3 regions of the Actinoplanes sp. NPDC051859 genome follow, and region 3 is predicted to be linked to each of the others. Evidence: riboswitches for the same ligand, from Rfam matches in the RefSeq annotation. Region 3 holds a riboswitch; each other region holds the start of a gene.
The links. A riboswitch is a leader RNA that binds a small molecule or an ion and turns the genes downstream of it on or off. The one in region 3 is predicted to bind cyclic di-AMP.

Region 1: linked by a shared signal. The riboswitch ahead of ACIA1L_RS10830 (NlpC/P60 family protein) and the one ahead of ACIA1L_RS18120 (coiled-coil domain-containing protein) in region 3 are both predicted to bind cyclic di-AMP.
Region 2: linked by a shared signal. The riboswitch ahead of ACIA1L_RS05875 (C40 family peptidase) and the one ahead of ACIA1L_RS18120 (coiled-coil domain-containing protein) in region 3 are both predicted to bind cyclic di-AMP.

The regions. Positions count from the first base shown of each region.
Region 1 covers NZ_JBITBX010000003.1:635,996-645,921, forward strand. Annotated here, with positions in the region: gene ACIA1L_RS10795 (MHYT domain-containing protein) at 1-129, opposite strand, end outside; gene ACIA1L_RS10800 (GPGG-motif small membrane protein) at 314-460, opposite strand; gene ACIA1L_RS10805 (metallophosphoesterase) at 558-1,301, opposite strand; gene ACIA1L_RS10810 (hypothetical protein) at 1,298-1,552, opposite strand; gene ACIA1L_RS10815 (nucleotidyltransferase family protein) at 1,554-2,138, opposite strand; gene ACIA1L_RS10820 (thymidylate kinase) at 2,406-3,164, shown strand; gene ACIA1L_RS10825 (RNA polymerase sigma factor RpoD/SigA) at 3,712-4,713, shown strand; gene ACIA1L_RS10830 (NlpC/P60 family protein) at 4,964-5,890, opposite strand; cyclic di-AMP (ydaO/yuaA leader) riboswitch at 5,936-6,061, opposite strand; gene ACIA1L_RS10835 (DUF3817 domain-containing protein) at 6,282-6,611, opposite strand; gene ACIA1L_RS10840 (hypothetical protein) at 6,626-7,048, opposite strand; gene ACIA1L_RS10845 (DUF6158 family protein) at 7,154-7,399, shown strand; gene ACIA1L_RS10850 (DUF1360 domain-containing protein) at 7,410-7,934, shown strand; gene ACIA1L_RS10855 (hypothetical protein) at 8,297-8,500, shown strand; gene ACIA1L_RS10860 (GAF and ANTAR domain-containing protein) at 8,974-9,726, shown strand; gene ACIA1L_RS10865 (antibiotic biosynthesis monooxygenase family protein) at 9,839-9,926, opposite strand, start outside.
Region 2 covers NZ_JBITBX010000002.1:405,635-415,560, forward strand. Annotated here, with positions in the region: gene leuS (leucine--tRNA ligase) at 1-601, shown strand, start outside; gene ACIA1L_RS05860 (TVP38/TMEM64 family protein) at 730-1,464, opposite strand; gene ACIA1L_RS05865 (type 1 glutamine amidotransferase) at 1,529-2,242, opposite strand; gene ACIA1L_RS05870 (MurT ligase domain-containing protein) at 2,232-3,452, opposite strand; cyclic di-AMP (ydaO/yuaA leader) riboswitch at 3,916-4,078, shown strand; gene ACIA1L_RS05875 (C40 family peptidase) at 4,118-4,909, shown strand; gene mraZ (division/cell wall cluster transcriptional repressor MraZ) at 5,377-5,808, shown strand; gene rsmH (16S rRNA (cytosine(1402)-N(4))-methyltransferase RsmH) at 6,037-7,179, shown strand; partial or broken gene ACIA1L_RS05890 (hypothetical protein) at 7,176-7,652, shown strand; gene ACIA1L_RS05895 (hypothetical protein) at 8,353-8,631, opposite strand; gene ACIA1L_RS05900 (peptidoglycan D,D-transpeptidase FtsI family protein) at 8,872-9,926, shown strand, end outside.
Region 3 covers NZ_JBITBX010000006.1:319,725-329,650, reverse strand. Annotated here, with positions in the region: gene ACIA1L_RS18145 (putative bifunctional diguanylate cyclase/phosphodiesterase) at 1-1,144, shown strand, start outside; gene ACIA1L_RS18140 (TetR/AcrR family transcriptional regulator) at 1,110-1,715, opposite strand; gene ACIA1L_RS18135 (ABC transporter permease) at 1,903-2,805, shown strand; gene ACIA1L_RS18130 (ABC transporter ATP-binding protein) at 2,798-3,568, shown strand; gene ACIA1L_RS18125 (coiled-coil domain-containing protein) at 3,611-4,648, opposite strand; cyclic di-AMP (ydaO/yuaA leader) riboswitch at 4,652-4,789, opposite strand; cyclic di-AMP (ydaO/yuaA leader) riboswitch at 5,067-5,205, shown strand; gene ACIA1L_RS18120 (coiled-coil domain-containing protein) at 5,210-6,229, shown strand; gene ACIA1L_RS18115 (glycoside hydrolase family 65 protein) at 6,292-8,658, opposite strand; gene ACIA1L_RS18110 (beta-phosphoglucomutase family hydrolase) at 8,703-9,443, opposite strand; gene ACIA1L_RS18105 (ATP-binding protein) at 9,522-9,926, opposite strand, start outside.

The sequences.
Region 1 (9,926 bases), on a different contig from region 3:
CCGGCCGCGGGTCCGCGCCGACCGGGCCCGGCCGGTGGACAGCAGGCCCAGAAAGGAACCCAGCATCGCCACGAGGAAAGCGGCGATCGGGTTGAACGCACCGTAGGTGAAGTGATGGACGTCGGCCACAGCCGGACACCTCGCGAGGATCGGGGGGATCGATTCGCAGAGATTGAGCCATGAGTCCGATCTACGACATCGCACTTCGTGTGCGGGTCACTACATAGTGAACCGGGGCCACCGTGTGGCTGCCTGCGAGAGACAACCACACGGCAGCCCCGGTGCGGGGAGTCTGCCGGTGGGATGTGGGGGATTAACTGCTGAAGATGCTCACGCCGCCGGGGCCGACGAGCAGGCCGACGACAATGAGGACGATGCCCCAGAGGAGCTGCCGCCGGAAGAGCGCGAGAACGCCGGCGACCACGAGTACGACTGCGAGAATCCAGAGCAAAAGTTCCATGGTCAGCTGATACCCGAGTGGTCAGAATCGAAAACCTGTCCACACACGAGCAAGGCCGCCACCCCGGAGGGCAGCGGCCTTGGTGGATGAATCGGGATCAGGCGGACACCAGCTCGGCGTCTACGTTGTCCGACAGCAGCTGGTAGACGTTGTAGGCCTGCTTGATCACGGCGTGGGCGACGTTGCGGACCGGGACGCCGCCGGGCGTACGGCCTCGCTCCGAGCCGTGGTGCGCGTGCCCGTGCAGGGCCAGCGCGGTCGGCGCCGAGTCGATGGCCTGTCCCAGCAGGTACGACCCCAGGAACGGGTAGATCTCCAACGGCTCGCCGACCAATGTCTCCGGCACTGGGGCGTAGTGCGTGAGCGCCACCAGTGCGTCGCACTCGGTGCTGCGCAGGGCAGCTCCCAGCTTTTCGGCGACGGCCTCGGTGGTGCCCACGAAAGCCTTCATCTCGCGCTCGCCGAACGAGCTGGCGCACGCCCCGGCGAACCCGCCACCGAAGCCCTTCGCGCCGGCGACGCCGAGCCGGTGACCGTTGATCTCCAGCACCGTGCTGTCACCCTCGAGGACGATGATCCCGGCGTCGGTGAGCACCTGGCTGAGCTCGGCCTCCTGGTCGCTCTGGTGGTCGTGGTTGCCGAGCACGACCACGACCGGCACGGCCAGGTTGCCGAACTCGGTCGCCATGCACTTTGCCTCGTCGACCGTGCCGTGCCGGGTGAGGTCCCCGGCGATCAGCAGTGCGTCGGCGACGTCCGGCAGTTGTTCCAGGGCGGGCCGGTAACGCCCGACCACGTCCTTGTCCACGTGGACGTCGCCCACTGCGGCGATCCGGATCATGAAATCTCCTCCACCTCGCTGGGCGCCGCGGCGCGCACGATGCCGATGTCGCAGGCGATCTCCACGTCCGGGAACCGGGTGGTGATCTGGCGGCAGATCTCGTCACGGCGCTGGGTGCTTTCGACCTCGCCGCCAAGGACGAGCAGATGCTCCCGCCGGTGCAGGGTGATGCCCTGCTCGGCAACTTCGCCGGTCTCGGTCAGGAGGCGCTGGATCTCCGCCTCCAGGTATTCGTCGATGTGTGTTGTCATCTCATCCCCCCACGGTGAGCTGTGCACTTCTCGGCTCCGGTACCACCTCGAGGCGGTCCAGCAGCGTCAGGAACGCCTCCGCATACGGCGATTTCGCGGTCTCCGCGCGCACCCGGTCCCAGTCGATCTGTTCGCGCAAAGAGCGGGCCACGGGCAGGCCGGTAGCGAAGTCGCAGTAGTGCTGGGTGTAGCTGAGCAGTTTGTGCATCATCAGCTGGGTCGCCGACAGCACGGGCATGTTGATCGCCTCGACCGGGCGCATCACCGTGTCGCGCAGGGTGGCGTCGGTCACCGGCGTCTCGACCGGGCGGTAGATCAGGTCCACCATCCGCCCCTCGTCGTAGACCTTGACCAGCCAGTCCTCGGGCGGCTGCTCCACCTCGAAGCCCACCGCGGACAGCTCGGCGAGTGCCCGTTCCTTGTCCGGTTCGCGGATGAGGAAGTCGACGTCGTGGTCGCTGGAGTGCCCACCGTGGGCGTACACGGCGAAGCTGCCACCGAGGGCGAACGGGATCTCGGCCTGCTTCAGCACGGAGGCCACCCGCTTGAGCGTGGTGACCAGGCCCTCGTCCACCCGATACGGCATGGCGCCTCCCTGTGTCGTCCGATGTCCGTTTCCCGACGGACCGACTACCCCGCACGGCCACCCTTGTAACGCGAGGCGCACCCTGCCCAAACGGCAAATTCCACTGCTTAGCCCTATTTTGTACGCCCGGAGCGGGCCCTCGCCGAGGAACGGTGCGTGACATTGCCGGCTACCCTCGGTGGGTATGGTCCCCGGCCCAGCCCTCGTGACTGACTGTTTCTCCGGTCATGCCCTTCTGGCCCTTGCTGCGCTGCGGTGCAGTCGGTCATGACATCCGCGTCCGCCCATCGACCCCGGACCATCGCCCTAGTCGGCATTGACGGGTCCGGAAAGACCACCCAGGCACACCTGCTGGCGACCGCGTTGGCCGCTCAGGGCCTCCCGGCGAGCTACCGCCGCAACGCCGGCGGCCGTCGCTGGTTCGGTCGACTGGCCGCCGTCCTGGGCCGGCGTGACGGCGAGCACCTGCTCGGTCGCAAGGCCATGCTGTTCGTGGAATCGGTCCTACGCTGGTTGGCGATCTTGCGCACTCTGCTGCGCCGCCGCCTGACCGGCGAAATCGCCGTCATGGACCGGTACGCCGTCTGCCAGTACGCGAGCATCCGCGCCCATGCCAAGACCCCCCGGCCGGAGCGCCTGAATCGCGCCGAGCGTCGCGCCCGCCTCGCCTATCGCGTTTTTCCCCGGCCGGAGGTGACATTTCTCTTGGCCGTCGACCCGGCGGTGGCGTATGACCGGATCGAACGCCGAGGCTATGACCACGAGGAAATGTCATATCTCCGGGCGGCTGCTGCGGCCTACCGGGCATTGCCGGAGCATGCCGATTTCGTCGTGATCGATGCCAATGGCTCACCCGAGCAGGTGCAGGCATCGATGCTGGCCCACCTGAGTGCGTTGGCCCCCGCCCGGCGGTTCGCGCCGACTCCGCGCCTCGCGCTCGTGCACGCCCGAGCTGCGCTGGTCGCCGTGGCAACCCTGGCGGCCGCGGCGACGGCACTCACGCTCCAGCTGGCCGAGGTTTTCTGAGCCACTTCCGGCTGTGTTCTCCGTCACTAACTGTGTGGTTGGTCGGGGCAGCGGAAACGACGGAAGGAAGCGATGGTCGCCCATGCGAGGGTCACCCGGATGGGCTAGTGATCTGCGGCGCGATGTGCCGCATGGTGGCAGAGGCTCCCGGGTCCCAGCGGCCCGGGAATCTTCGCCGTGGCGTTTGCATCAAGTCTGGGCGGCAACCTGTCGATGCTGGACGTGAACCCATCCGGCTACCGGGCCGTACTGGGTAGTGACGACCGTCGCAAGGCAATCCGTGACGGCGGTCGCTGTGCCGGACGAGGGGCTGATGGTGTCATGTTTGGGGCGAAGCGGATGGGTCGACGGACACATCCGACGCCGCACTCGGCTCCGAATGCCTTCCGAGAGAGCCCTCTTCAGTAAGTGTCCAACCGGCTCTCAGCTGGCGCTCAGGCATTCGTGTCACTTTCGACTCACCAGCCGGAATCAGTACAGGGCGCCACTTGTTGTGTGAGGTGCCAGTACCGCAATGCACGAACTGCGGACGTTACGGGGAGGGCCGATGGACGCAGGAATTGCCCGTAACAGGGTTAGTGAAGGCAATGAGGGGACCGTGGGCAACGTGGAGAAGAACACCGTGATGCGGACGGACGAAGTCGCCGAGGAGCGCGACCTCGTCGGCGTCTACCTGCACGAGATCTCCCGGACGCCGCTTCTGGACGCCGCCAGGGAGGTCGACCTCTCCAAGGCAATCGAGGCCGGCCTCTATGCCGAGCACCTGCTCGAGAGCGGTGAAGTCCGTCGCGGCGTAAGCCGGGAAGAACTGGAACGACTCGTCGCCGAAGGCAGCCGGGCCAAGGACCTGTTCATCCGGGCCAACCTGCGCCTGGTCGTCTCGATCGCACGCCGGTACGTGCGCTCGGGCATGCCGATGCTCGACCTCATCCAGGAGGGCAACACCGGCCTGGTCCGCGCCGTGGAGAAGTTCGACTACGAGCGCGGCTACAAGTTCTCGACGTACGCGACGTGGTGGATCCGTCAGGCCATCAGCCGGGCGATCGCGCAGCAGGAGCGCACCGTGCGCCTGCCCGTGCACCTCGTCGAAGACGTCAACCGGATGCGCAACGTCACCCGCCAGCTCGTTCGCGAGCTCGGCGCCGACCCGGAGCCGGCGCAGGTCGCTGCCGCCCTGGGCGTGACGGTGGAACGCGTGACCGAGCTCACCCGCTGGGCCCAGGACACCGTATCCCTGGACACCCCGGTCGGTGACGACGGTGACACCAACCTCGGCGACCTGGTCGCCGACAGCGACGCCCCGTCGCCGGAGGAGATCGTGCTGACCGCCCTCGAGCGGCAGCGCATCGAGGGACTGCTCAACCACCTCGATGACCGGTCGGCCGGCATCATGCGGGCCCGCTACGGCCTCGAGGACGGCCGGGAGCACTCGCTGACCGAGGTGGCCTCGCGCTTCTCGCTGTCCCGGGAGCGCATCCGCCAGCTCGAGATTCAGGCGCTGGGTCGCCTCCGCGAGCTGGCCCGCGCCGAGGGCCTCCAGGCCGCGTAAGCATCGCAAGCGCGAACGTCGAAGGCCGGTGCCCCGCAGGGGGCGCCGGCCTTCCGCGTTGTGACGTCAACCGACGCCTGCCCCCACTCTTGTCATGCGAAAGGCCGGCACTCCGCCGACCTTCCTCGCCGCCATACGCGAAGGCCGGCACTCCGCCGACCTTCCTCGCCGCCACACGCGGAAGGCCGGCACTCCCCGAAGGGAACGCCGGCCTTCGCGTTGACGCCGGTGAAAGATGACGCCCGATGAATCAGGGTCGTCCGAAGCCGTACGGCGGCATGATGTCGATCGACACCTTGCTGACCGGCTCGCCGGGCACCGAGGCGTGGATGATCTGGTTGCCGCCGACATAGATGCCGACGTGCGCGAGACCGCGGTAGAACACCAGGTCGCCCGGCTGGAGCTGGGCTCTGCTGACTCGGCTGGTCTCGCTGAACTGCGCGGCGGCGTTGTGCGACATCCCCCTGCCGGCCGCACCCCAGGCTGCCGAGGTTAGGCCCGAGCAGTCGTACGAGCCGGGACCGCCGGCGCCGAACACGTACGGCTTGCCGATCTGGGCGAAGGCGAAGCTCACCGCCACGCCCGCCTTACCGGAGACCGACGGCACCTTGCCCGTGTACGCCGAGCCGGCGTTCGTGGCAGTGCCGTAGGCCGCGGTGCGCATCTCGTACAGCTTGTCGAGATCGCCTTCGATCTTCTTCTTGCGCGCGGCGAGCTCTTTGATTTCCGCCGCTTGCTTGTCCTGCGTCGTCTTCAGCGCGGCCTGACGATCGCTGAAGGTCTGCGTCGTAGCCGTGTAGTTGCTGATGTCGCGCTGCCGGCTGCGGGACAACTGCTCGAGAATGGACATGCGATCCATCAGGGCATCGCCGCCCTCGAGCATGACGTTCATGGTGCCCATCTTGCCGGTCTTGTACGCCGACGCGGCGATTGCCGACATCTGCGTACCGGCGACCTGCAGGGCTTCCTTCGCGGGCTTGAGTGACGCGGCGAGCTTCACTTCCTCGGCCTTCGTCTTCTTCAGGCTGATCCGCATCTTGTTGTACGACTCGACAACGTCCTCGAGCTGGTGGGACGCCTTTTCGATCTTCTTGGTGAGTTCGTTCTTGGAGGGCGCCGCGTGCGCGGGGGCCGGGGCGACGGTGCTGGTGACCGCGATCGCCAGGGCGGCGACCACCAGAGCGCGAAGCCTCGTGCGGGCGTGTGGCAACGGAACGTGGCCTTTCTTCCGCTGTGCCGCCTACCGGGTTAGCTGACGGATTCGGGCGGGAAGAAGGCCCTACCGCGCGAACGCGGATTCACCCCAGGTTCTCGGTGGTTCCCCGGTTCTTCGTGGCGGTCGCGAGGGTTCCGGGGGGATCGGGAACATCGCTTCCACCGTCGAGGACTCGGCGGCGATGGCCGGCGCCACGGGCGGGTTTGTGGCTGCGGACCGGACCAACCGCATCAACTTATCGGCGATCCGGATTAACACAAGAGGCGGGGGAGTGACCTGCGCCAATCATCACGAATTTCGGAATGTTCCGAATAACTGAACGCTATCCCGCCGATTCGCAGCGTTACTTTCGCTATTTCTCCGCCAACACAGGCTCGGCGGCGACCGCCGGCGCAACCCACCTGCGGGTGACAATGTGCTCGGCCCAGAAGGAAAACACGGGGATGGTGCCGGCGAGCATCACGAGCAGCATCCGCTTGGGCGCCCAGCCCACCCGCCGGCTCAGATCGAACGTGGCAACCAGGTAGAGCATGTAGAGAAAGCCGTGGACCGGGCTGACCGCGGCTACCAGGCTCCCGTCGTGGCCGATGTATTTCATCGGCATGGCCACCAACATGAGCACGACGAGGACCACGCCGACGATCCAGGCGATGATCCGGTAGCGGGTGAGGGCTCCCTGCACGATCCACGTCCTTCTTACTTGATGCCGCTCTTGGGTCCGGGGTAGTCGCTCGGCCGGGCCCCGGGGTGGGCGCCGAGCCAGGCGAGATAGTCGTTGTAGGCCTCGAGCTCGGGGTCGGCAGCGGCAACAGCTTGCCTGCTCACGGCGCGCACCGGACGACGCACCGTCACTGGTGCGGCCGGGTCGGGAGTCGCGCTTTCTTCTTCCGTACGCGAAGAAGCGGGGTTTCGGGTCTTCAATTCCTGCTGCACTTCGCGGAACCATAAAAAGCCGACGAATAACGCGAAAAGCGGCCACTCAAAGGTGTAACCCCAGCTGAGCTTGTTCCCCCCGCTGGCCCGGGTGAACTGCCACCAGCCCAGGCCCAGGAAACCGACGATGAGCACGAGCGCGACCACGTGGCGCGCAATCCACGCCGGGGTCCACAGCGCTCTCATGCGTCGAGGGTACCGGCAGGTTTCGTCGGGCCCTGAAGGTGCTACCGCCGGGTTTGGCGATCAGGCGCACGGGCAACCCTGCAAGCACCGAGAGAGGGAGAGATCATGAGTGACTCCGAGGTCGGCGACCGCGTCGGCACCGAGCAGGGCATCGACCCGGCAGGGCTCGCCGACGACGACCTGATCCGCGAGCTCGGCAGTCTGCACCGCACCCGGCTAGCGACCCTGCGACACGGTCCCGAGGCCGCACTTGCCAACCACTTACGCCGTACGGCGGAGCTGGAGACCGAGTATCTGGCCCGGCATCCAGGCCGCGAGGTCGATCCGCACCGGCTGACCCAGGACTTCTGAGAGGAACCGGATGACCTCCTCGGTGCGCGCCCGGCTCGACAACCTGCGTCGGCAGTACGCCCCCCACGAGCACCGCCCGCTGGATGGATATGCGGCGATGATGGGCGCATTCGGCATCCTGGCGGGCACTCTCGGCGTCGCGGCGAAGGTCACCGGCCGCCCGGTGCCGGAGCGGCCGGCGGTCGCCGACATCGTGTTGATCTCGATCGCCACGCACAAGCTGAGCCGCCTGATCGCCAAGGACTCGATCACCAGCCCGCTGCGCGCGCCCTTCACGCGGTACGCCGAACCAGGCGGCAGCGGCGAGGTCAACGAGGAGGTACGCGACCAGGGCAGCAGCATCCGGCACTCGCTGGGCGAGTTGGTCAGTTGTCCGTTCTGCCTGGCCGTCTGGATCGCTACCGGCCTGACCAGCGGTCTGGTCTTCGCCCCGAAGCTCACCCGGCTCGCTGCCACGGTGTTCACCGCGACGGCTGCTTCAGATTTTCTGCAAATGGCTTACTCGGCCGCCAAGGAAGCTGCCGGCGACGCCTGACCCAGCCGCTTTCACTGTGGTCCAGGTCACATAGCCTTCAGGAATCGCCGCGGCCGGTCGAAGGTTAGGACCAGATGCCGGTGTGCCCAGTGTCCCCGGGCCTCACCCTTAGCCTTCGCGGAATACCGTTCGGCTGGAGCCGCGTTGAGCCTTCCGCCGCGAGGCGACCTGCACACCGGCATCCTTCTTCCGCCGCCCTCGGCCCCGTGCCGGGGGCGGCTTTTTCTATCTGCCAGCCGGAATATGTGGCGGCGTCCCGCGTGGGCGCCGTTCGCGTTTGGTGTCGGATTTCGGCATCCGCCGTCCGGGATTCCTTACCCGCATCGTTTTTGCGGCCGCAATTCTCGGGTACCGCTCGAAGCATGACTGACGATCGGGTGCAACGGCGCGCCGCTGACCTGCTGCCAGAGGAACGCGCCGCAGGCAGCGCCGACCCGCGGGCCCAGGCGGAGGCGATCCTGGCCGACTCGGACGAGCGTGAAGACACGCTGGCGGCCCCGCCGGGCACATTCTTAGAACACCGCGCATCGGCGCAGACGGTTACGCCCGTGGACGGCACCCGTTAGTGGACACCACTTTCGTGTTTCCGGACTCGCATGGCAATATCGGGCAAATGTCTGCCCCGGAACGGAGCACCGAGCGGCGTTCGGCGTCGCGCCGCACCATGCCGGCGACCGCCGCCACTTCGCCCGATCAAGGCGCGCTCGGCACTCGGGAGCAGTCCCGCGACAGCGCTGCGGCTGGCTCGCTGACCACCCCAGCCGACTCTGCCGCTTGTCCGGCGCCGGGTGGTTCCGCCGCGAGCCGTGCGCCTAGAAACGGACCGTCCGACAACCGTGCCCCGCAAGGCGGCCCGACCGTGAATCGCGCGCCACATGGTGGGCTAGGAGAGGGTATGGCAACCAACGCCGGCGTAGGTCGGGCTGAGGGCCCGCAGGCCGCAACGGACGACCCCCGAAGCCGTACGGCGGGCCAGCGTCGCCGTAAGCGCCGCGGCGGCCGTCGCAGCGGCCCTAACGCGCGCCAACCTGTCCGCCCGGTGCCCGGGAGATCCGAGCGCATCCGTGCCACGCGGGACCGCGTCGAAGGTGGCCGCTCGGTACGGGTCAGCGACAGTCGTCCGGCGCCCCATTCCGTCGAGGTGGCCGGCCTGCTGCAGGAGCTCTCTGCGCTGATGCTCAGTGCCGACGACGTGCCGCAGGCACTCAATCGCCTGGCAACCTTCACCGCAGGGGCAGTGCCAGGAACACTGCGCTGCTCAGTGGCGCTGATCGGCGAGGGTGGCCCGCCGACCCTGGCCGCCTCCGGTCCGCGGGCGCAGGCTCTCGACGACCTGCAACACGCCACCGGCGACGGCCCCGGGTTGGCGGCGGCCCGGACCCGCACGGTTGTCACCATCCCTGACCTGCCCGCCGATGAGCGCTGGCCTGACCTGGCCCGCTGTGCACGCCAAGAGGGCGTCGGCGCCGTCGCGGCGATCCCGCTCGACCTGCGCCGTTCGGCAGTGGGAGCGGTGACGCTGTTCGCCGGCCGACGCGGCATCGAGCCCGAGGCGCTCCTCACCGCTATGGCCGTGGTCGGCCAGGCTGAGCTGTTACTTGCTGAGGTTCACCGCCGCGCGGGCCAGTGCGCTGCCGCTGCCGTCGACCGCGCTGCCGGCGTCATCATCGCCCAGCGTGGCTGCGGCGTCCGCGAGGCGTACGACGTCCTCCGCGACACGTCGCAGCGACTCGGCCTGCCCCGCGAGGAAGTCGCCGAACGTCTCATCGCCGCAGCTGCGCGCAACGCCTGAGGCCTGCCCCTGATTCTTTCCGCCGGAGGGGCACCGCAGCGGTCCGGCCGTGGTGCGTGCGCCCGACCGAACCGCTGCGTGGATCCCCACAACTGGTGGTGAGTGATCGCCGCTACTTGGTGACGCTCTGCACGACCTCGAATTCCAGCAAGCTTGCGCCGGTGGCAACGGGGCGGCTGCGCTCGCCGGCGTGCGCTGCC
Region 2 (9,926 bases), on a different contig from region 3:
CGAGATGGCGATGGGTCCGCTGGACGTCTCCCGCCCGTGGGAGACCCGCGCGGTCGTGGGGTCACAGCGCTTCCTGCAGCGCGTGTGGCGCCTGATCATCGACGAGGAGTCCGGCGCGGTGCGGGCCACCGACGAGCCGCTGGACCCGAAGACCCGCCGGGTGCTGCACCAGACGATCGCCGGGGTCCGCGAGGACATGGACGAGCTGCGCTTCAACACCGCCATTGCGAAGCTGATCGGGCTGACCAACACGCTGACCCCGCTGGCGTCCGCGTCACGGGAGGCCGTGGAGCCGCTGGTGCTGATGATGTCACCGTTCGCCCCGCACCTGGCCGAGGAGCTGTGGCGCAAGCTGGGCCACGACGACACGGTCGCCTACGCGGACTTCCCGGTCGCCGACCCGGCCCAGCTGGTCGCCGAGTCGATCACCTACCCGGTCCAGGTGAACGGCAAGGTCCGCGGTCGGGTCGAGGTCGCGCCGGACACAACCGAGGATTCCGTACGGCAGCAGGCGCTGGAAGCCGTAGCCGAGGCGCTGGCAGGTCGCGAGCCCCGCAAGGTCATCGTGGTCCCCGGCCGCCTGGTCAGCGTCGTCGTCTGACCCGCGCGTAGGAAGAAGGCCCCGTCGCCTGACGGGGCCTTCTTTGTGGCCTGTCGGGCCTCGGATCCCGGCGGCCCTGAGCGGTGGTGCGACGGACCGTCCTGCCTGGTCCCGCCGACGCTGTGGCGTCAGGCGGCGGCCGTGTCGACCGCGTCGCGGCGGGCGGTGTAGCGCCAGCGGAGCACGATGCCGGTGGTCAGGGCGAAGCCGATGACGGCCGGGGCCAGGGTCATCGGGCTCATCGAGTGCGGTGAGGTCACGGCGGCGCCGATCACGGCGTAGGAGACCGCGGACGGGATGGCGGCCAGCGTGGTGCCGAGCAGGTAGCGCTTGCGGCAAACGGACGTGGTGCCGTACGCGTAACCGATCAGGCCATAGGGCGCGAGCGGGAGGAAACGCACCAGCAGGACCGCCGCCAGGCCGCGGCGGTTGAGCCAGCCGTCGAGGCGGGCCATCCGGCCGCCGGCCTTCGCGCCGAGCGCACCCCGGCCCGCCCAGCGGCCGGCGTAGTAGGTGGCAATCGCCGCGATGACCGCCGCGGCCAGTGCGGTGGCCGCTCCCGTCGCCGGGCCCAGCAGCGCCCCACACGCCAGCGTGATGGCCGTACGCGGCACCAGCACCGACAGCAACAGCCCGCCGACCACCGCGATGGCGACCGCGGCGGCCGGGCCGAGCGCGAGCACCGAGTCGGCGATCTCCTTCATCGGCAGGACCGCGGCGGCCACGCCGAGCGCGGCGACGGCGGCACCGAGAACGCCGAACCGGACGAGGCGGTGCCGCCATCCGATCGGGGTCTGCTGGCTGGCCTGAGGGTCCGTGGCGGAGGACTGCACGCTCGGCGGCGCGATCAGGAGGTCAGTCATGCAGGCGTACCGCCCCTACTTCTCGTCGGTCCAGGAGTAACTGCTGGTCAGGCGTTTTTTCGGGTCATGCGGCGCCCGCTGCGGCGAGCCGCTCGTTCCGGAGCCGGTCGGCCCAGGTGTCGTCGAGCGGTTGAAGACTATCCGCGCCGGTCGCCCAACGCAGTAGCAGATCGGCTATCGCTGGGTTGCGAGCGAGCGCCGGGCCGTGGGCGTACGTGCCGAGGATCTTCCCGGCCCAGGCACCCTCGGTCTGCCCGTCGTTGCCGATGCCGGCGGTGACCCGGGCCAGTGGCGTGGCGCCGGGGCCGAGGCGGGTGCGGCCGCCGTGGTTCTCGAAGCCGGTCAGCGGGGGCAGGCCGAGCCGCGGGTCGATGTCGCCGCGGACCTCGCCGACCGCCCGGGTCTCGCCCCGGTCGGAGGTGATGTCCAGCAGGCCGAGCCCGGCGCAGGTGGCGCCCTTGGCCGAGAACGAGTGGCCGAAGATCTGGTAACCGGCGCAGATCGTCAACACGGCAGCGCCCCGGGCGACCGCGCGGTGCATGCCGCCGTCAGCGATCAACCGCTGGGCAGCCAACGCCTGCGGGCCGTCCTCGCCGCCACCGATGAGATAGATGTCCGCGGAGTCGGGCATCGGCTGGTCGGAGCGCACCTGATAGGTCTCCACCGGGATCCCGCGCAGCTGGGCCCGGCGCGCCAGGATCAGCATGTTGCCCCGGTCGCCGTACGTGGACAGCAGGTCGGGGTAGATCCACACGATGCGCAGGTGCTCAGTTGACACGGTCTAGCTCCGCTCGGATGTCCTGGAAGGCCGTGTAGTTGGCGATTACTTCGAGGCGGCCCGGCGGTGTGGCGCGGAGTGCCTCGTCGAAGGTTCTAACGTGCCGGAACGGCACTTCGTTCACTTCCAGCCGCACCGCGAGGTCGTACGCCCGGTCCCCGGTGATCAGGACGGGCCGTCCCCGCAGCGGCGCGAAGTCGACGTCGTAGAGCCAGGAGGTGTCGAAGCCGTCGGGGTCGCGCGCGTTGATGGAGAGCAGCGTCGGTGCGACCTCGGCCATGTCGAACGCCTCGAGCCAACTGGCCGGGTTCTTCGCCAGCAGCAGACGGATGTTGCGCCCGTCCCGGTCGACCTGGGCGTAGCGGCCGGCCACCGAGGCCACGGTCGCGAGGCGGGGGACTGCTTCGATCGGGCGTACGCCGAACTCGGCGGCCAGGGCCAGCGCGGTGGCCGCGTTGCCGAGGTTGACCTGACCGGGGAGCTGGAGCTTGACCAGGTGCCAGTCGCCCTTGGGGTCGAGGACGCCCTCGTCCTCGACCGTCCACTGCGCCTGCGGGCGACGCAGCGCGCATCCGGTGCACCACCAGTCGCCGTGCGCGCGTTTGATCGGCGCGCCGCACTCGGGACAGACCCAGGAGTCGTCGGTCCACCGCTGCCCGGCGCTGAACCAGACGACGTGCTGGGCGCCGACGGCTGCCCAGACGACCATCGGATCGTCGGCGTTGGCGACCACGTGCACGTCCGGGTGGCCGGCGAGGGCGGTGCGCCACAGCTGCGCCATCATCGCCACCTCCTTGGCCCGGTCGAGTTGGTCGCGGGAGAGGTTGAGCAGAGCGACGACCCGCGGATTGGTGTCGTCGATCACCTTGGCGAGGTAGTGCTCGTCCACTTCGAGGACGGCGAACGGGGTGGCCCCGGCCTTCGCGAGCGCCGAAGTGTGCCCCGTGGGCATGTTGGCGCCGAAGGAGTTGGTGGCGACCGGGCCGAGGACGCCGAGTGCCGCAGCGGCGAATCGGGTCGTCGTGGTCTTGCCGTTGGTGCCGGACACGAGCGCGATGGCCCGCCCGGCAGCCAGGTTGCGCAGCAGGTCAGGGTCGATCTTGAGACCGATCCACCCGCCGATCACCGAGCCGTCGCCGCGTCCCGCGGCCCGCGAGAGGGCCGCCGCCGTGCGCGATACCGAAGTCGCGACCTTGGCCCGCAAGGGCATTTTCCCGTCCGTCACGGCTGCGAGGGTACCGGAAACGGACACTACGTCGAGTGGCGGCGAGTGCGGTGCCGCTCTGTCGCCGTGCGTTTGGCCGAATGGCCGAGCCGGGATGTGCGTCCGGAGTGGTGTTTCCCCCGGTCGAGGGGTGTGAGATGGCTTTCGCCCGACATTGCCCCCATCCATGATCAGACGCGCCATCAAAAAATTTGTGTTCTGTTTCACCCGTAACTTTGGACAGTGAGTAGTCGCATGAACACATGACGTGGCGGCATTTGTCACGAGGAGATCTCAAACCGGACACCGTCCATTGTGCCAATTACGGGGAGTGACATTGAGAGGGCTCGCAGTGGATCGAGAAATCCGGTAGCAAGGACGGGCCGGTGAGCATCCGCCCACCGCTCGCACCGCCCGGATCACGCCGAGCCCTGCCCCGGTCCGGACGGTTCGACCACGAGGAAAGCGAACAACCATAAAGGCATACGGGGGCAGGGACGGGGGACCCATTTCCGGTCCGCTCCGGGTCGCAAGACCCGGCGGACCTCGGGGTGAAGTCGCCACCTGGCGACCGGGCACACCTTCCCGCCCGAACCCGACAGCTAACCTCGCAGGCGTGCCGGAGGGAATCTTCTACCGTGCACGAACGCAGTTCGAGCCGGGGCCGCCGCATGTCTGCCGGCACCGGAACCGTCGCACTGTCCCTGGGCCTGTGTCTCTGCGCCGGCCAGCTGATCGCCACGCCGGCGGCCTCCGCGGCCGCCGTCACCCCGATCACCGCCGTGGCTGCCGCGGCCAAAGCCAAGCCCAAGGTGTCCGCGTCCTACAGCGCCCGCTCGGTCAAGCGGGGCGGGAAGATCGCGATCACCATGACGCTGATCGACCCCAAGACCGGTAAGAAGTCGGTCAGCGGTTGGGTCCGGCTCCAGACCAAGGTCAACGGCAAGTGGAAGACCTGGGACCGCAAGCGCGCCAACGCCGGCACCGTGAAGTTCACCGACAAGCCCGGCGCCACGGCCTACTTCCGCACCTCCTTCGAGGGTGCTGTCGGCGCCACGCCGTACGCCGCGGTGGCGTCCACGCCGGTCAAGATCACGGTCAAGAGCAGCAGCGGTGAGCGCATCCTCGCCGAGGCGAAGAAGCACCGCGGGGCTGGTTACAGCTTCGGCGCCTCGGGCCCCAACCGCTTCGACTGCTCGGGCTACACCAAGTACGTCTACAAGAAGGCGATCGGCAAGAAGCTGCCGCACAGCGCCAACTCGCAGCAGCACTACGGCAAGGCCGTCAGCAAGTCGAACAAGAAGGTGGGCGACCTGCTCATCTTCCGCAACGGCTCGCACGGCTACCACGCCGGCATCTACGCGGGCGGCGGCTACATGTACGACTCGCCCAAGCCGGGTGCATCGGTCGGCAAGCACAAGATCTGGAGCAACAGCTACGTCGTACGCCGCCTCGCGGCCTGACGTTCGCGCAGTTAAGCAGTGCAGTAAGGCAACTTTCGGTGGGGCCGTGACCCGGTTCGGGTCACGGCCCCACCGTCGTCTCCGCCGCCTGCCTGGCGTCCGACTGCTCGGGGAGTCGGGGAGCCCTCCACTTCGCGCCACAAGATCCCTCCACTTCTCTCCCCGAGCGGGTCGCAGGCGAGCAAAAGGTCCCGTTTTCTCCGGAGTTTTCTGCCCGACTGGGCGGCTTGTCGGAAAGTGGACCATGATCGGAAGGGCTTTCCCCTCCACTGCCGCTCCACCGCTTCTGACGTGCGCATTCATCCGCGAATCCGGTTCGCAGACGCGTCGATTCTGGTTGCGAGTGGAGGGAAGTGGAGTAAGGTGGAGCGCAGTGGCAGGCCGGAAGCAGGACCTGCCGGCCCGAGTGAACCGGCAGACCGCACCGCACCAACGGAGCGGCGCCACAGGGCAGGGGGGTTGGGCCGATGTTCCTCGGCACACACACCCCGCGCCTGGACGACAAGGGTCGGCTCATCCTTCCGGCGAAGTTTCGGGACGAGCTGGCGGGAGGTGTCGTGATCACCAAGGGGCAGGAGCGCTGTCTGTACGTGTTCCCGATGCCGGAATTCCAGCGGATCGCGGGGCAGCTGCGCGACCAACCGGTCACCAACAAGGCCGCCCGGGCCTACAGCCGGGTGTTCTTCGCCAGCGCGCACGACGAGATTCCCGACAAGCAGGGCCGGGTCACCATCCCGGCGCACCTGCGGGAATATGCGGCTCTCGACCGCGAGCTGGTGGTGATCGGCGCAAGCACACGCGTGGAGATCTGGGACAAACAGTCCTGGGAGCAGTACCTCACGGCGAGCGAGGACGACTTCGCCGATATCGAGGAGGGGGTGCTGCCCGGCGGACTGTAGGCGTGGCACCTGTCGGCCGCCGAGGTGGTCCGGACGTCGCTGCCGCCGTACTGCGAGATCTCCAGCCGCTCCCGCTCCTGGCGCCTCTTCCCCGGTGCCAGGCGTGTGTCCGGTGGGGCGCGCCCGATGGCAACGGGCACGAGCGGATGGGGATCTGGCGGTACGGAAGACGGTCGGGCACCGATCGGGAACAAACGGTCGCGGGGCGCGCGAGGAAAGAGCGGGGCAATGGGAGTCGACATGGGGGAGCATCGCGGCACGCATGTGCCGGTGCTGCTCGAACGCTGCCTCGAGCTGCTCGCTCCCGCGCTCAACGGTCCGAGTTCCGTCGGTGGTCCTGGCTCCAGCTCTCCAGGTGAGTCGAGCGCGCACGGTGGTTCGGGTTCTTCGGGATCCGCTGTGGTGCACGTCGACTTCACCTTGGGACTGGGCGGGCACGCTGAGGCCGTGCTCGAACGGCACCCGGACGTGGTTCTGGTGGGACTCGACCGGGACCAGGAGGCGCTAGCGCACTCCCGGCACCGGCTCGAACGCTTTGCGGGTCGGACGCATCTGGTCCACGCCGTGTACGACGAGTTGCCGGCGGTCCTCGCGGATCTCGGCTACCCGGAGTACCACAGTGGACTGTTTGACCTGGGTGTGTCCTCGTTGCAGCTGGACGAGGCGGATCGCGGCTTTGCGTACGCCAGGGACGCACCGCTGGACATGCGCATGGACCAGTCGCGGGGGATCACCGCGGAGGAGGTCGTCAACGGATACGAGCCGGGCGAGCTCGTCCGGATCCTGCGGGTGTACGGCGAGGAGAAATTCGCCCAGCGCGTCGTTTCGGCGATCGTGAAGGAGCGGGCGAAGAGTCGGATCGTCTCCTCGGCGCGGCTCGCTGACCTGGTGCGGGACGCTATTCCGGCCGCCGCGCGGCGAACGGGTGGAAATCCCGCGAAAAGAACGTTTCAAGCGCTACGTATTGAGGTAAATGCGGAGCTCGCCGCGCTCGAGGCGGCTGTTCCGTCCGCACTGGATCTACTGGCCCCGCGAGGGCGCCTTGTTGTCATGAGTTACCAGTCGTTGGAAGACCGGATCGTCAAGCGTGCTCTCGCCGGGAGAGCGCGCAGCACCGGGCCGATCGATCTGCCGGTCGAGCTGCCCGGGACGGGACCGAGCCTGCGACTGCTGACCCGGGGTTCGGAGCCGCCCACGGAGGCGGAAGTGGCCGAGAACCCGCGCGCGGCGTCAGTAAAGCTGCGGGCCGCGGAACGGATTGCTGAGCACGATCAGGGACAGGGGGCCGCCCGCGAACGGCCCCGGCTGTCCGCGTACGGGGGACGAGGGCGGCGACGCCCGGGGGAACACCATGAGGGGGAGGGACATTGAGCGAGCGCAGCACCGCGCCGCGGTCGGGGGGCCGGACCACGGAGCGAGCGGACAGCGGTCGGCGTACGCCGACCGGCACGAAGGGAACCGCGCGGGGGGCGCGCCAGTTCCCGGTCCACGGAAACACCGCACTGAAGCTTGACGCCGAGCCGCAGCGAGAGACAGCTTCGGCGCCTCGGCTGCGGGTTGCACCGCCGCTGCCGATCAACGCACCCCGGGCGCCGTTCATCGCCCTGGTGGTCGCCATTGTGGTGGCCGGGGTGGTGGGCATCCTGCTGATCAACACCAAGACGGCGGAGAATTCCTTCGAGCTCGACACTCTGGACAAGCAGCGTTCCGAGTTGGATGCGCGGCAGCAGGCGTTGGAGAACGAGATCGCCGCGTACAACATGCCGGGCAGCCTGGACGTTGCCGCGCGGCGCCTCGGCCTGGTGAAGGCCGATTCGCCGGCCTACATCCGGTTGCCGGACGGCAAGGTGATGGGCGTGATGACCCCGGGCAGCGGCCCGCGGGCCGTCACCGCCCAGGACCCGGCCGCCGCAACCGCGAACCGGCAGCCTGCCGGCAGCACCACGGGCCAGCAGCCGGCCGGCACGACAGGTCAGCAGCCGGCCGGTTCCACGGGCCAGCAGCCGTCCGGCACGACAGGTCAGCAGCCGGCCGGTTCCACGGGCCAGCAGCCGGCTGGCACGACAGGTCAGCTGCCGGCCGGTTCCACGGGTCAGCAGCCGTCCGGCACGACGGGCCAGCTGCCGGCCAATGGCACGACCGCGGGTAACGGTGCGTCCAGTCAGGACGCCACCACCCGCGACGTGACGCCGGGTGGTGGGGCCACCGCACCGGGACAGACCGTGCCCGGTTCGGGTACGCAGCCCGTTTCCGGGCGGTAGCGCGGTGCCGCCGCGCTCGAACGAGACGCCGCGCCGGGGCCAGGAGCCCCGGCGCGGTGCGTCTTCTGAGGACAAGTCGCCCGCCGACGGTGAGTCGGGCCGTGGCTTCGGTGGTATCGGCGAGGCGCGGGCCTACACCCCGCGCGGCCGAACCGTGCGCGAGGGCGACCAGCGCACCCGGTCGCCACGAGCCGGCCGCAACAGCGATCCGGTGCGACCGCCACTGCAGGTGCTCGACGGCGGCCGGCCCGCACCGGAACGCCGCCGCGACTCTGACGAAGACCTACCCCCCCAACGCCGCCGGAGCGACGACGCCCGTGAAGGCCGCGTTGACGACGCTCGCCGCGGCCGGAGTGACGACGCCCGCGAAGCCCGCGTTGACGACGCACGCCGTGGCGGGAGCGACGACGCCCGTGAAGGCCGCGCCGACGATGTCCGCCGCGGTCGGATCGATGACGCCCGGGGCAAGCGGAGGGGCGACGGTTACAGCAGCCGCGCCGACGATGACCTGGCCGACGACAGAGGCCGCGGCGACGTCGCTCGGAGCAGGAGCGCCGATCACGACCGGGGGAGCCGCAGCGCGGAGCCGCGCGGGCGCAACCGCCGGGGCACAGACGAACGCGGCCGAGACGCCACTCGCCGGGACGCAGACGAACGCGGCCGAGACGCCACTCGCCGGGGCCGGGGTGCCGGCCGCGACACTGAGCCGGACCTGGATGACGAGGATGTCGGCCCGATTGGCCGGGGACGGACAGCCCGCGAGAGTCGCACGACGGATCGCGGGCGATCCGGTCGTGGCGAGATGGCGCGGCCTACCGCGGGTGCCGGGCGCGGCCGGACGGCTGCTGATCCCCGCCGGACCTCGGCCCGCACCGACAGCCGATCTGCTGCTGGGCGCGCCGAGAACCGAACCATCGCTGGCCGCGGCGAGAACCGAACGACAGCCGGACGCACCGACCGTAGGTCCGGAAGTGGCAGGTTCGCCCCGGGTCCGCGGCGATCCGGTGGCGGGGCGGGGACACGGCCGGAGGATCGGCGGCTCAAGCCGGTCATCCCGGCCGAACCGCCGCGGCTGGCCAACAGCACCAAGCGGCTGCGGTTGGGCACGGTGCTAGCGCTGTCCCTGTTTATGATGATCGGCGTACGGCTCGTGGTGCTGCAGGTGATGGACTCGCCGGCGGCCGCGCAGAGCCTGCTCGAGCAGCGTAAGAACCGGCTGACCGAGATCGTGCTGCCGGCACCGCGGGGCAGCATTCTGGACCGTTCCGGGGCGGTGCTCGCGCACAGCGTCGAGGCCCGGTACGTCTACGCCGACCCGGTGCTGGTCGAGAAGCCGGCTGAGGTGGCGGCGCAGCTTTCGCCGCTGCTCGGTGTGCCCAAGTCGGAGCTGGCCGCGCTGATGGCGAAGAAGAAGCGGCCCGGTGGCGGCGAGTCCCGGTTCGAGTTCCTGGCTCGTGGTGTGGACATCGCGGTTGCGGAGCGGATCGAAAAGCTGAACCTGGCCGGCATCGGCTCCCGCCGCGACGAGCGGCGTGACGTGCCCGGTGCCGATCTGGCCGCGAATCTGATCGGTTTCACCGGTGATGACCACACCGGCCTGGAAGGCATCGAGGCCCGCTACGACGAGCTGCTGCGCGGCACCAACGGCTTGAAGGTGTACGAGACCGGCCGCGGTGACCTGGCGAAGGAGATCCCGGGTGGATACCGCCGGGAGACGCCGGCCGCACCGGGCTCCTCGGTGCAGCTCACCATCGACCGGGACCTGCAGTTCGAGGTGCAGCGCTATCTCAGCCAGCAGATGGAGAAGATCAACGCCACGGTGGCCGGGGCGATCGTGCTGAACGCGCAGACCGGGGA
Region 3 (9,926 bases):
CACCCTGGGTCACCACATCGGCGACGGCCTGCTGGTCGAGGTCGCCGAGCGCATGCTGGCCAACGTACGCCCGACCGACACCGTGGCCCGCCTCGGCGGCGACGAGTTCGCCATCCTCTTCGAGGGCCTCGGCGGCGAGGACGTCGACCGGGTGTTGGACCGGATCGCCGACGCGCTGGCCGTGCCGGTGGAGGTCGGCGGGCACCTGCTCGCCGTCCGCGCCAGCTACGGCGTGGTCGACGGCCGCGGCGGTGACGACGCCGGCGACCTGCTGCGCCAGGCCGACATCGCCATGTACGAGGCGAAGGAGCGCGGCGAGGGCGGCTTCCAGCGCTACCGGCCGGGCACCGAGGCGCCGGGCGCGGAGCGCCGCCGGATTTCGACTGCACTGACCGCGGCGCTGCAACGCAATGAGTTGGTGCTGCACTACCAGCCTGTGGTGGCGCTGCCGGAGGGCAAGCTCACCGGCGTCGAGGCGCTGGTGCGCTGGAACCACCCGGAACGTGGCCTGCTGGGACCGGGCGATTTCATTCCCGGCGCCGAGCTGACCGGCATGATCGTGCCGTTGGGCCGCTGGGTGCTGCGGGAGGCGTGCCGGCAGGCGGTGGCCTGGCTGGCGGAGTTCGGCGACCAGGCGCCCGGAACGATGTCGGTGAACGCTTCGGCGCGTCAGCTCAAGGAAGCGTCGTTCGCGGCGGAGGTCGCGGCGGTTCTGCGCGAGACCGGGCTGGATCCGGCCCGGCTGACGATCGAGATCACCGAGTCGACCGCGGTCGGCGGCGGCGCAACGCAGGAGACGCTGCGGGCGTTGCGGGCGTTGGGCGTACGGCTGTCGCTCGACGATTTCGGCACCGGGGCTTCCACGCTCAGCCTGCTGGCGAACTGCCCGGTGGACCAGATCAAGCTCGACCGGTCGTTCGCGCCGGTGCCCGGTCCGGATGCGATCGCCGGCGCGGTGCTGCAGATCGCCCAGGCGATGGGCGTCGAGGCGGTCGCGGAGGGCGTGGAAACCTCGGAACAGGCGGCGAAGCTGGGTGATCTCGGTTACGTCCGGGCGCAGGGCTTCCACTTCGCCCGGCCGATGATCCCGGAGCAGATCGCGCTGGCGATCAGCGAGCCGAGCTCCCTCGCAGCGCCGCGATGACCGCCCCGGCGAGCTGCTCCAGGTAGTCGTCGCCGATCGGGGTTCGGGCCACCGCAAGCCGCCAGTAGAGCGGGCCGACGATCAGGTCTACGGCCAGGTCAGGGTCAGTGTCGGCGGGCAGTTCACCGCGCTCGACGGCCTGCCCGACGATCTTTCCCGCGACCGCGAGCTGGTGGGTGCGCAGTGCCTTCTGCAGCGTCTCGGCGATCTTCGGATTGCGCGCCGCCTCGGCCATCAGGTCGGGCACGATCTGCGAGGCGATGCGGTGCTGGAGGGCCTTGGAGACGACGAACAGCAGCAGCTGGAGGTCGGTCGCGAAGCTTCCGGTGTCCGGCATCGGCACGCTACGCTCCGCGACACCCGAGACGATCTCGAGCACCATTTCGAGCTTGTTGCTCCAGCGGCGGTAGATTGCGGTCTTACCGACGCCGGCCCGGCGCGCGACTGCCTCGATGGAGAGCCGGCCGTAACCGACCTCGGCCAGCTCGTGCATCACGGCGTTCCGAATAGCCTTGGTGATGTCGCCGCGGAGCACCGCCGCTCCGGCGGGAACACGTTTAGCTGTCGCCACGGGGGACACTATACGCGACGACGCGACGGTTGCGTTTCGACGTACGGTCGGCTACATTTCGAGCCAACGTCGATACGATGGCGTTTCATCGCGGCAGACTGATTAGGGTGTTGCCGCTTAGTGTGTTTGCCGCGTAAGACAGCCAGGTCCCACCCCTGACGGACCGATCAGGACGGAGTGCCACCCCATGCCCGAGACGGCGGTCGCCGATGCCGACACCGGTCTGGAGTTGCGAGAGCTGGCCCGCCGGCACGGCCTAGCGGCGGCGGGCAAGCTGCCCAGCCTGCCGGCCTACGCCCGGCTGCTGTGGTCGTACCGGCACTTCATCGCGTCGTACGCCAACGCCAAGGTCACGTCGTCGCTGGGCAAGACCCGGCTCGGCATGGTGTGGCAGGTGTTGACGCCGCTGATCAACGCGGCCGTCTACTACGTGATCTTCGGGCTGGTGCTCGAACAGGCCCGGGGGATGGACAACTACAAGTTCATCCCGTACCTGTGCACCGGGGTCTTCGTCTTCCAGTTCACCCAGTCGGTGGTGCAGACGGGCATCCAGTCGATCAGCGGCAACCTCGGCCTCATCCGGGCGCTGCACTTCCCTCGGGCGAGCCTGCCACTCGCGATCACGATGGTCGAGATCCGCAACATGATCGCCTCGATCACCGTGCTGATGCTGATCGTGCTCGGCTTCCAGGAGCCGCTCACCCTCCAGTGGCTGCTGATCCTGCCGATCTTCCTGCTCCAGTCGATCTTCAACGCCGGCCTCGCCATGGCCCTGGCCCGGCTGGGCTCCAAGGCCGCCGACTTCAAGCAGCTCGTGCCGTTCATCATGCGGATCTGGCTCTACGGCTCCGCGGTGCTCTACCCGGTGAGCAAGTTCGAGGAGCTCACCGGCGGCTGGAAGCTCGCCATCGTCGAGGCCAACCCGCTGCTCGTCTACATCGAGCTGATGCGCCACGCCCTGATGGAGGACGTGAAGCTCGCCGCACCCGCCCCGGTGCTGTGGCTCGAAGCGATCGGTTGGGCACTGGTCGTGGGGCTCGGCGGCTTCGTCTACTTCTGGCGCGGAGAGAAGGGCTACGGCCGTGGCTGACCAGCGCGAACCCACCGTGGTCGTGGACGACGCCCACGTCGTCTACCGGGTGCACCAGGCTGCCGCCGCGGGCACGCACAGCCCGCTGGCCAGCTTCAAGCGGCTCGTCACCGGCACCCGGCCGGGCACGCAACGGGAGGTGCACGCAATCAAGGGCGTGAGCTTCGTCGCGTACAAGGGCGAGGCGATCGGCCTGATCGGCACCAACGGCTCCGGCAAGTCGACCCTGCTGCGGGCGATCGCCGGGCTGCTGCCGGTCGAGAAGGGTGCGATCTACGCGGCCGGCCAGCCCTCGCTGCTGGGCGTCAACGCGGCCCTGATGAACGACCTGCCCGGCGAACGCAACGTGGTGCTCGGCTGCCTGGCCATGGGCATGAGCCCGGACCAGGTGAAGGCCCAGACGCAGGAGATCATCGACTTCTCCGGCATCAACGAACGCGGCGACTTCAGCTCGCTGCCGATGCGGACGTACTCCTCCGGCATGGCCGCCCGGCTGCGCTTTTCCATCGCGGCGGCCAAGAAGCACGACGTGCTGTTGATCGATGAGGCGCTAGCCACCGGCGACGCGAAGTTCCGCAAGCGCAGCGAGCAGCGGGTGCGCGAACTGCGCGCCGAGGCAGGCACGGTCTTCCTGGTCAGCCACAGCGAGCAGTCGATCCGGGACACCTGCGAGCGGTGCATCTGGCTCGAGTCGGGCGAAATCCGCGGCGACGGCCCCACCTCGGAAGTGCTCAAGGAATACGAGGCGTACACCAAGCGGTAAGAAAAGGGCGGCCCGCGGGCCGCCCTTTCCGTCAGTCCCGCGTCAACGCATCGACAGATGCACGTGGTTGGTGTGATCGCTGCTCGGATCACCGTTGCCCCGTGTGTACGCCTGCCAGCCACTGCCCGGCAGCCAGATCTGCTTGAACCAGATCACGTACAGCACGCCCAGCCGATCGGCGTTGTTGACGAAGTACGTCGCCAGACTGTCGCCGTAGCTGCGGCTCTTGCCGGTGGCGACGCCGCCGAAGCCCTTCTCGTCCGCGGCGAAGTCGCAAGCCTTGCCGCGCGGATGCTCACCGCCGTCCTCCTCGGGGCGGTAGCACGACACGAAATGGGTGAAGCCGTCTTTTTTCGCCTCGTTCATGGCGTGCAGGGTGCGGGGCGAGATGCACCCGTTTGTCGTGGGGTCGTCCACGCTGCATCCCTCATCCGGCAGCCCACCGTTGGCGGTCCGCTGCACAGCGCCGGCCTCGGCACTGCTGCCGCTGAATCCACCGGTGCCACCGGCCGGCGCACCGACCGCCGCCAGCGCGTCCTGGGCCTGCTTCTTGCGCTTGGCCATGACGGTGACCTGCTTCTGCTGGTCGCCGATTTCCTGGCCGATCGCGACCTTGGCCTGCTCCTGCTTGGTGCGGGTGTCGGTCAGGTCCCGGATCGTGTGTTCCTGCTTGATCGCGACGGTCTCGAGTGTCGAGACGCGGTCCAGCATGCCGCCCGGAGTGCCAGCCGACAGCAGGGCGCTCATCGGTCCCAGCCGGCCGGTCCGGTACGACTGCCGGACGACGTCGTTGAGCGCGACTTTCTTGGGGCCGAGTTCGGCGTCGAGCTGTTTGAGGCTCGCGGTCAGCGCGGCCTCACGCTTCTTCGACTGGGCCAGCTTCTCCTTTGCTTCGACGAAGCCCTTGGAGGCGTCCTCGAGCTTGGTGCGCAGGGACTTGGAGCCACCTTCACTGCCCGGTGCGGCGAGCGGCGGGGGCGCGGCGGTGGCCGCGCCGGGGGCGGCGAGCGCCAGCCCCGAGGTGGCGACGAGGACCGCGAGCACGGTCGCCAATCGTCGCCGGAGCGGGTCGTGCCTCACGTACTTTCCTTCCGTCGGCCGCCGACCGGGTTAGCTGACGGGTTCGGGACGGAAGCGATCCCTACCGCTGCACGCAGCGGATTCACCCCATTACGTAGTGGGTCCCCGGCTCGCCTTTCGGCGATTAAGCGGCGGCTCCGTGATGGAACCGTGACGAAGACTACCCACGCTTTGTCAATATTGACAGGTGTCGCACCAAGCGCATTTATCCGACCACGGACGGTAAGAATGCGAGCGAGAGTGCAACGACTCACATTGATCTCGTGACACGGGCTTGACCAGCGGCAACCCATCGAGAAGTGACGCAAAGTCGTTGCGCGGTAACGCTTTTCCCGACCGCTCGGGCACTGATTCGAGGGCCGTCGTCAGGTAAGCTTTCCGCCGGTCACTGCCCGGAAGGCACTGCCCCCAAGGTGCCGGCCGACCACCGCTTAATCGCCGAAAGGCGAGCCGGGGACCCATCGCACCATGGGGTGAATCCGCCGAACCCGCGCGGTAGGGATCGCTTCCGTCCCGAACCCGTCAGCTAACCCGGTAGGCGGCAACACGGAAGGAAACTGCATGACGGCAAGACCCCGCCGGTGGCTGACGCTGGCCCTGGCACCACTCGTCGCGATCACCATGATCGTGACCCCGGCCGCCCCCGCGGCCGCGGCGCCCGGCGGTGGAAGCACGGCGACCCCGGACGACGGCGACGACAACCCGCTGCTCAACGACGTGCTCGACAGCACCGGCCGGCGCTTTCTGGCCGCCAAGGCCGCGGTCGAGAAATCGACCAAGGCCCAGGCCAACCTGGCCGTTCAGGTGAAGAACGCGGAAACTCAACGGGACAAACTGCGGCCCCAGGTGGGCGCCATCGCGTCCCAGCAATACCGCACCGGCGGCCTGTCGACACTGGGCTTCCTGCTCAACACCCGCACGCCCGGCGGATTCCTGGAGAAGGCGGTCTCGCTCGAGGAGATCAACGCTCTCAACGACGGCAAGCTCCGCCAGCTCACCGCCGCGATCAACCAGGTGGCTACCGCCAAGGCCCGCCTGGACCAGGAACTCAAAGCGCAGCAACAGAACCTGCAGGCGATGAAGAAGCAGAAAGAGTCCGCCGAGAAGGCCCTCAACCTGGTCGGCGGCGAACAGGTCACCGGCGGATTCGTGACCGCCGAGTCCAAGGTGGCCGCGGCTGCGCCGCGCAACGGGGACAACGAGTTCGCCCCCGAGGGCTGCAACGTCGACGATCAAACGACGGGCGGCTGCGTCACTGCCCGGACCATGCACATGTTCAAGGAAGTCAAGAAGGCCGGTTTCGGCCGTTTCGTCGGCTGTTTCCGCCCCGGCGGGCCGTTCGAACACCCCAAGGGCAGAGCCTGCGACTGGTCCCTGCAGAAGAGCGGATTCTCACCCTGGCACAACAGGGACACCCGCGAGTACGGCAACAACCTCATGGCGTTCCTCGTCCGCAACGCCGACCGATTAGGCGTCCTCTACGTCATCTGGAACAAGATGGTGTGGTTCCCGGCCACCGGATGGAGTTCCTATTCCGGCGACAGTGACCATACGGACCACGTACACGTCTCGATGCTGTAGCGAAAGCCCCCGCCTCCCTGGTCTGCACCGGGGAAGCGGGGGCTTCGTCGTGTGTGCCGTAGCTACTTGTTGTTCGCGCGGCGCACCGGCGCCCGACCGGCGGGCTGAGTCGGGGCCGGACCGGTCGGCGCAGCCGGCGGGATCGCCAGCACCACCGGCTTGACCTGGGTAACCGTGACTTCCTTGCCGTGGTGCAGCAGCTCCAGCCGGGCCGAGCCGCCGCCGTTGCGCAGCGAGTAGGTCACCTCTTCTGGCGAGACCTCGACCCGGACCCGCAGCCCCCGCCACAGCAGCGAGAACTCCAGGCTGTTGATCCGGTTTGGCAGCCGCGGCGAGAAGGACAGCTGGCCGTTGTAGTCGCGCATGCCGCCCAGCCCGGCGACCAGGGCGATCCACGAGCCGGCCAACGACGCCACGTGCACGCCGTCCCGCGCATTCTGGTGCAGGTCGTGCAGGTCCATCAGGGCCGCTTCGCCAAGATAGTCGTGCGCCAACTCCAGGTGGCCCACCTCGGCGGCCAACACCGCCTGAATACACGCCGACAACGACGAGTCACGTACGGTCCGCGCCTCGTAGTAGGCGAAGTTGCGGGCCTTCTCCTCCGGGGTGAAGGCGTCACCGCGCACGTACATCGCCATCACCAGGTCGGCCTGCTTGACCACCTGCTTGCGGTAGAGGTCGAAGTACGGGTAGTTCAGCAGCAGCGGGTACGCCTCCGGCGGAGTGTTCTCGAAGTCCCACTCCGCCAGCCGGGTGAAGCCCTCCGACTGCTGGTGCACCCCCAGCTCCCGGTCGTACGGGATGTGCACGGCGGCCGCCGCATCCCGCCAGGACGCCGACTCCTCGTCGTTGACGCCCAGCTTGCGGGCCAGGTCGGGATGCCGCTGGGCCGCATCCGCCGCGGCGAGCAGATTCTGCTGCGCCATCAGGTTGGTGTAGACGTTGTCGTCCACCACCGCGGTGTACTCGTCCGGGCCGGTCACACCGTCGATGTGGAAGCGGCCGTGCCGGTCGTGGTGCCCCAGTGAGCGCCACAGCCGGGCCGTCTCCACCAGCAGTTCGAGGCCGACCTCCCGCTCGAAATCGAGGTCGTTGGTGGCTGACACGTAACGGCGCACGGCGTCGGCGATGTCGGCGCCGATGTGGAAGCCCGCCGTGCCGGCCGGCCAGTACGCCGAGCACTCCTGGCCGCGGATGGTGCGCCACGGGAACGCCGCGCCCTGCAGCCCGAGCGTCTGCGCCCGTTCCTTGGCGAGGTCCAGCGTCGAGTGCCGCCAGCGCAGCACGTCCGCTGCGGCCGACGGCTGGGTGTACGTCAGCGCGGGCAGCACGAACGTCTCGGCGTCCCAGAACGTGTGGCCGTCGTAGCCGGGACCGGACAGACCCTTGGAGCCGATCGGGCGCTTCTCGGCCCGGGCACCGGCCTGCAGGGTGTGGAAGAGGCCGAAGCGGACCGCCTGCTGCACCTCGGGGTCGCCCTCGACGCGTACGTCGGAGTGGTCCCAGAACTCGTCGAGGAACTCGCGCTGGGCCTCGATCAGGCCTTCCCAGCCGTCCAGCCGGGCGCTGGCGAGCGCGGCGCCGACCTGGTCCCGGACCGCCGGCAGGGAGCGGTTGCTGGACCACCCGTACGCAGCCAGTTTCACGACCCGTAGCTTCTGGCCCGGCTCGAGCTTGCAGGCGACGGTGGTCCGCAACCAGTCGGGGTGTCCCTCGGTGGTGACGGCGTGCTTGCCGGGCGCGTTGACGAGGTGTTCCATCGCCGCGGCCATCCGCAGGTCGCTGGCCTTGGTGCGGTGCACGAGCAGGCCGCCGGTGCGCTGCTCGAGCATCTCCTCGGCCTGCAGCGGGTGGTCCAGCACCGCGGCGACGCGCGGGTCCTTGCTGGTCGGCGGGAGTTGCTCGTTGGCGACCAGCTCGGACTGCAGGATCAGCCGCGCGGTGGAGTTGATCGGCTCGACCTCGTAGAGGAAGGCGACGACCGACCGCTGGGTGAAGGACACCATGCGGACGGTGCGCACCCGGATCTCCTGGCCGGACGGGGAGACCCATTCGACGACCCGTTCCAGGGTGCCGGCGCGCAGGTCGAGGGTGCGTTCGTGGGAGCGCAGCTCGCCGTACCGGACGTCGAACGGCTCGTCGTCGACGAGCAGGCGCATGAGCTTGGCGTTGGTGACGTTGACCATCGTCTGGCCGGATTCGGGGAACCCGTAGCCCGCCTCGGCGTACGGCAGCGGCCGCAGCTCGTAGAACGAGTTGAGGTAGGTCCCGGGCAGGCCGTGCGGCTCGCCCTCGTCCAGGTTCCCGCGGATGCCGATGTGGCCGTTGGACAGGGCGAATACCGACTCGGACTGAGCCATGAGCTCCAGGTCCAGCCGGGTCTCCCGGATGTGCCAGGGATCGACGGGGTAGGCCCGTTCACGGATCACGGTGGTGCCTCTCGCAACTGAGAAGAGAAGAAGTCAGATGGGATCTACCGGGTGAGGAGCTCGGCGAGGTCCTGGACCACGATGTCCGCGCCGTGCTCGCGCAGCGCGTCGGCCTGACCGACCCGGTCCACGCCGACTACGATGCCGAAGCCGCCGGCCTTGCCGGCCGCGACGCCGGCGAGGGCGTCCTCGAAGACCGCACAGTTCTCCGGGGGTACGCCGAGCAGCTTCGCGCCGAGGAGGAAGGTGTCCGGCGCGGGCTTACCGGGCAAGTTTTCCGTACGCGCGGTGACGCCGTCCACCCGTACCTCGAGATAGCCGTCGATCTTGGCGGCTTCGAGGACGTCCTTGCAGTTGGCGCTCGCCGACACGACCGCCCGGCGCAGACCTGCCGTTTCGGCGGCGCGCAGGTAGTCCACCGAGCCGGGGTAGACCTGCACGGCTCCCTCTTGAATTTTTTGCAAAACCAGCAGGTTCTTGCGGTTGCCGATGCCGTTGACGGTCTCCTCGTCGGGACCGTCGGTGGGCTGTCCCTCGGGCAGGGTGATGCCCCGCGAGGCGAGGAAGGTGCGGACGCCGTCGGCCCGTTGTCGCCCGTCGACATAAAGGTGGTAGTCGGGGCCGGGGTCGAACGGCACGAAGGGCTGCCCGGTCTGGGCCGCCCACCTCTGTAGATAGGCGTCGAAGGTCGACTTCCACGCCGCGTTGTGCACGAGTGCGGTCTGGGTCAGCACGCCGTCAAGATCGAAAAGGCATGCCGTCACATGAGGAGGTAGTCCGAGCACCGGCCTAATGTAGTCGCCTCGGCTGTTGAACACGCTTGAATGCGGATGACGACATTTCCACGGCGTTTCATGCCGGGTTCAACCGGTGGCTGCTAGCCCGTCCAGCAGGTCAGCCCCGGTGGCATGCCGAGGAAGATCGATTCGCAGCCCCAGTGTGGTCCCGATCGGACCGGTCGCCATGGTGACCTCGTCGCACAGCTGGTACGCCAACCAGATGCCCCGACCGCCGTCAGCGAACCCACCGGGCACCGCGGGTGGGCGCCGAAACTGCTCAGGGATGCCGGGGCCCCGGTCGGTGACTGTGCACCAGACTGCCGTCGCCGTGCGGGTCAGCCGGAGCCGCCCACTGCCGCCGGCGTGCAGCACCACATTGGTGATCACCTCGTTGACGGCGAGCACGAAGCCGTCCAGCCGGTCGCCCAGCAGCCCGGACGCGAGCCGCTGGGTGACCTCGTGGCGGAGCACGGTGATGTCTTCGGGGCC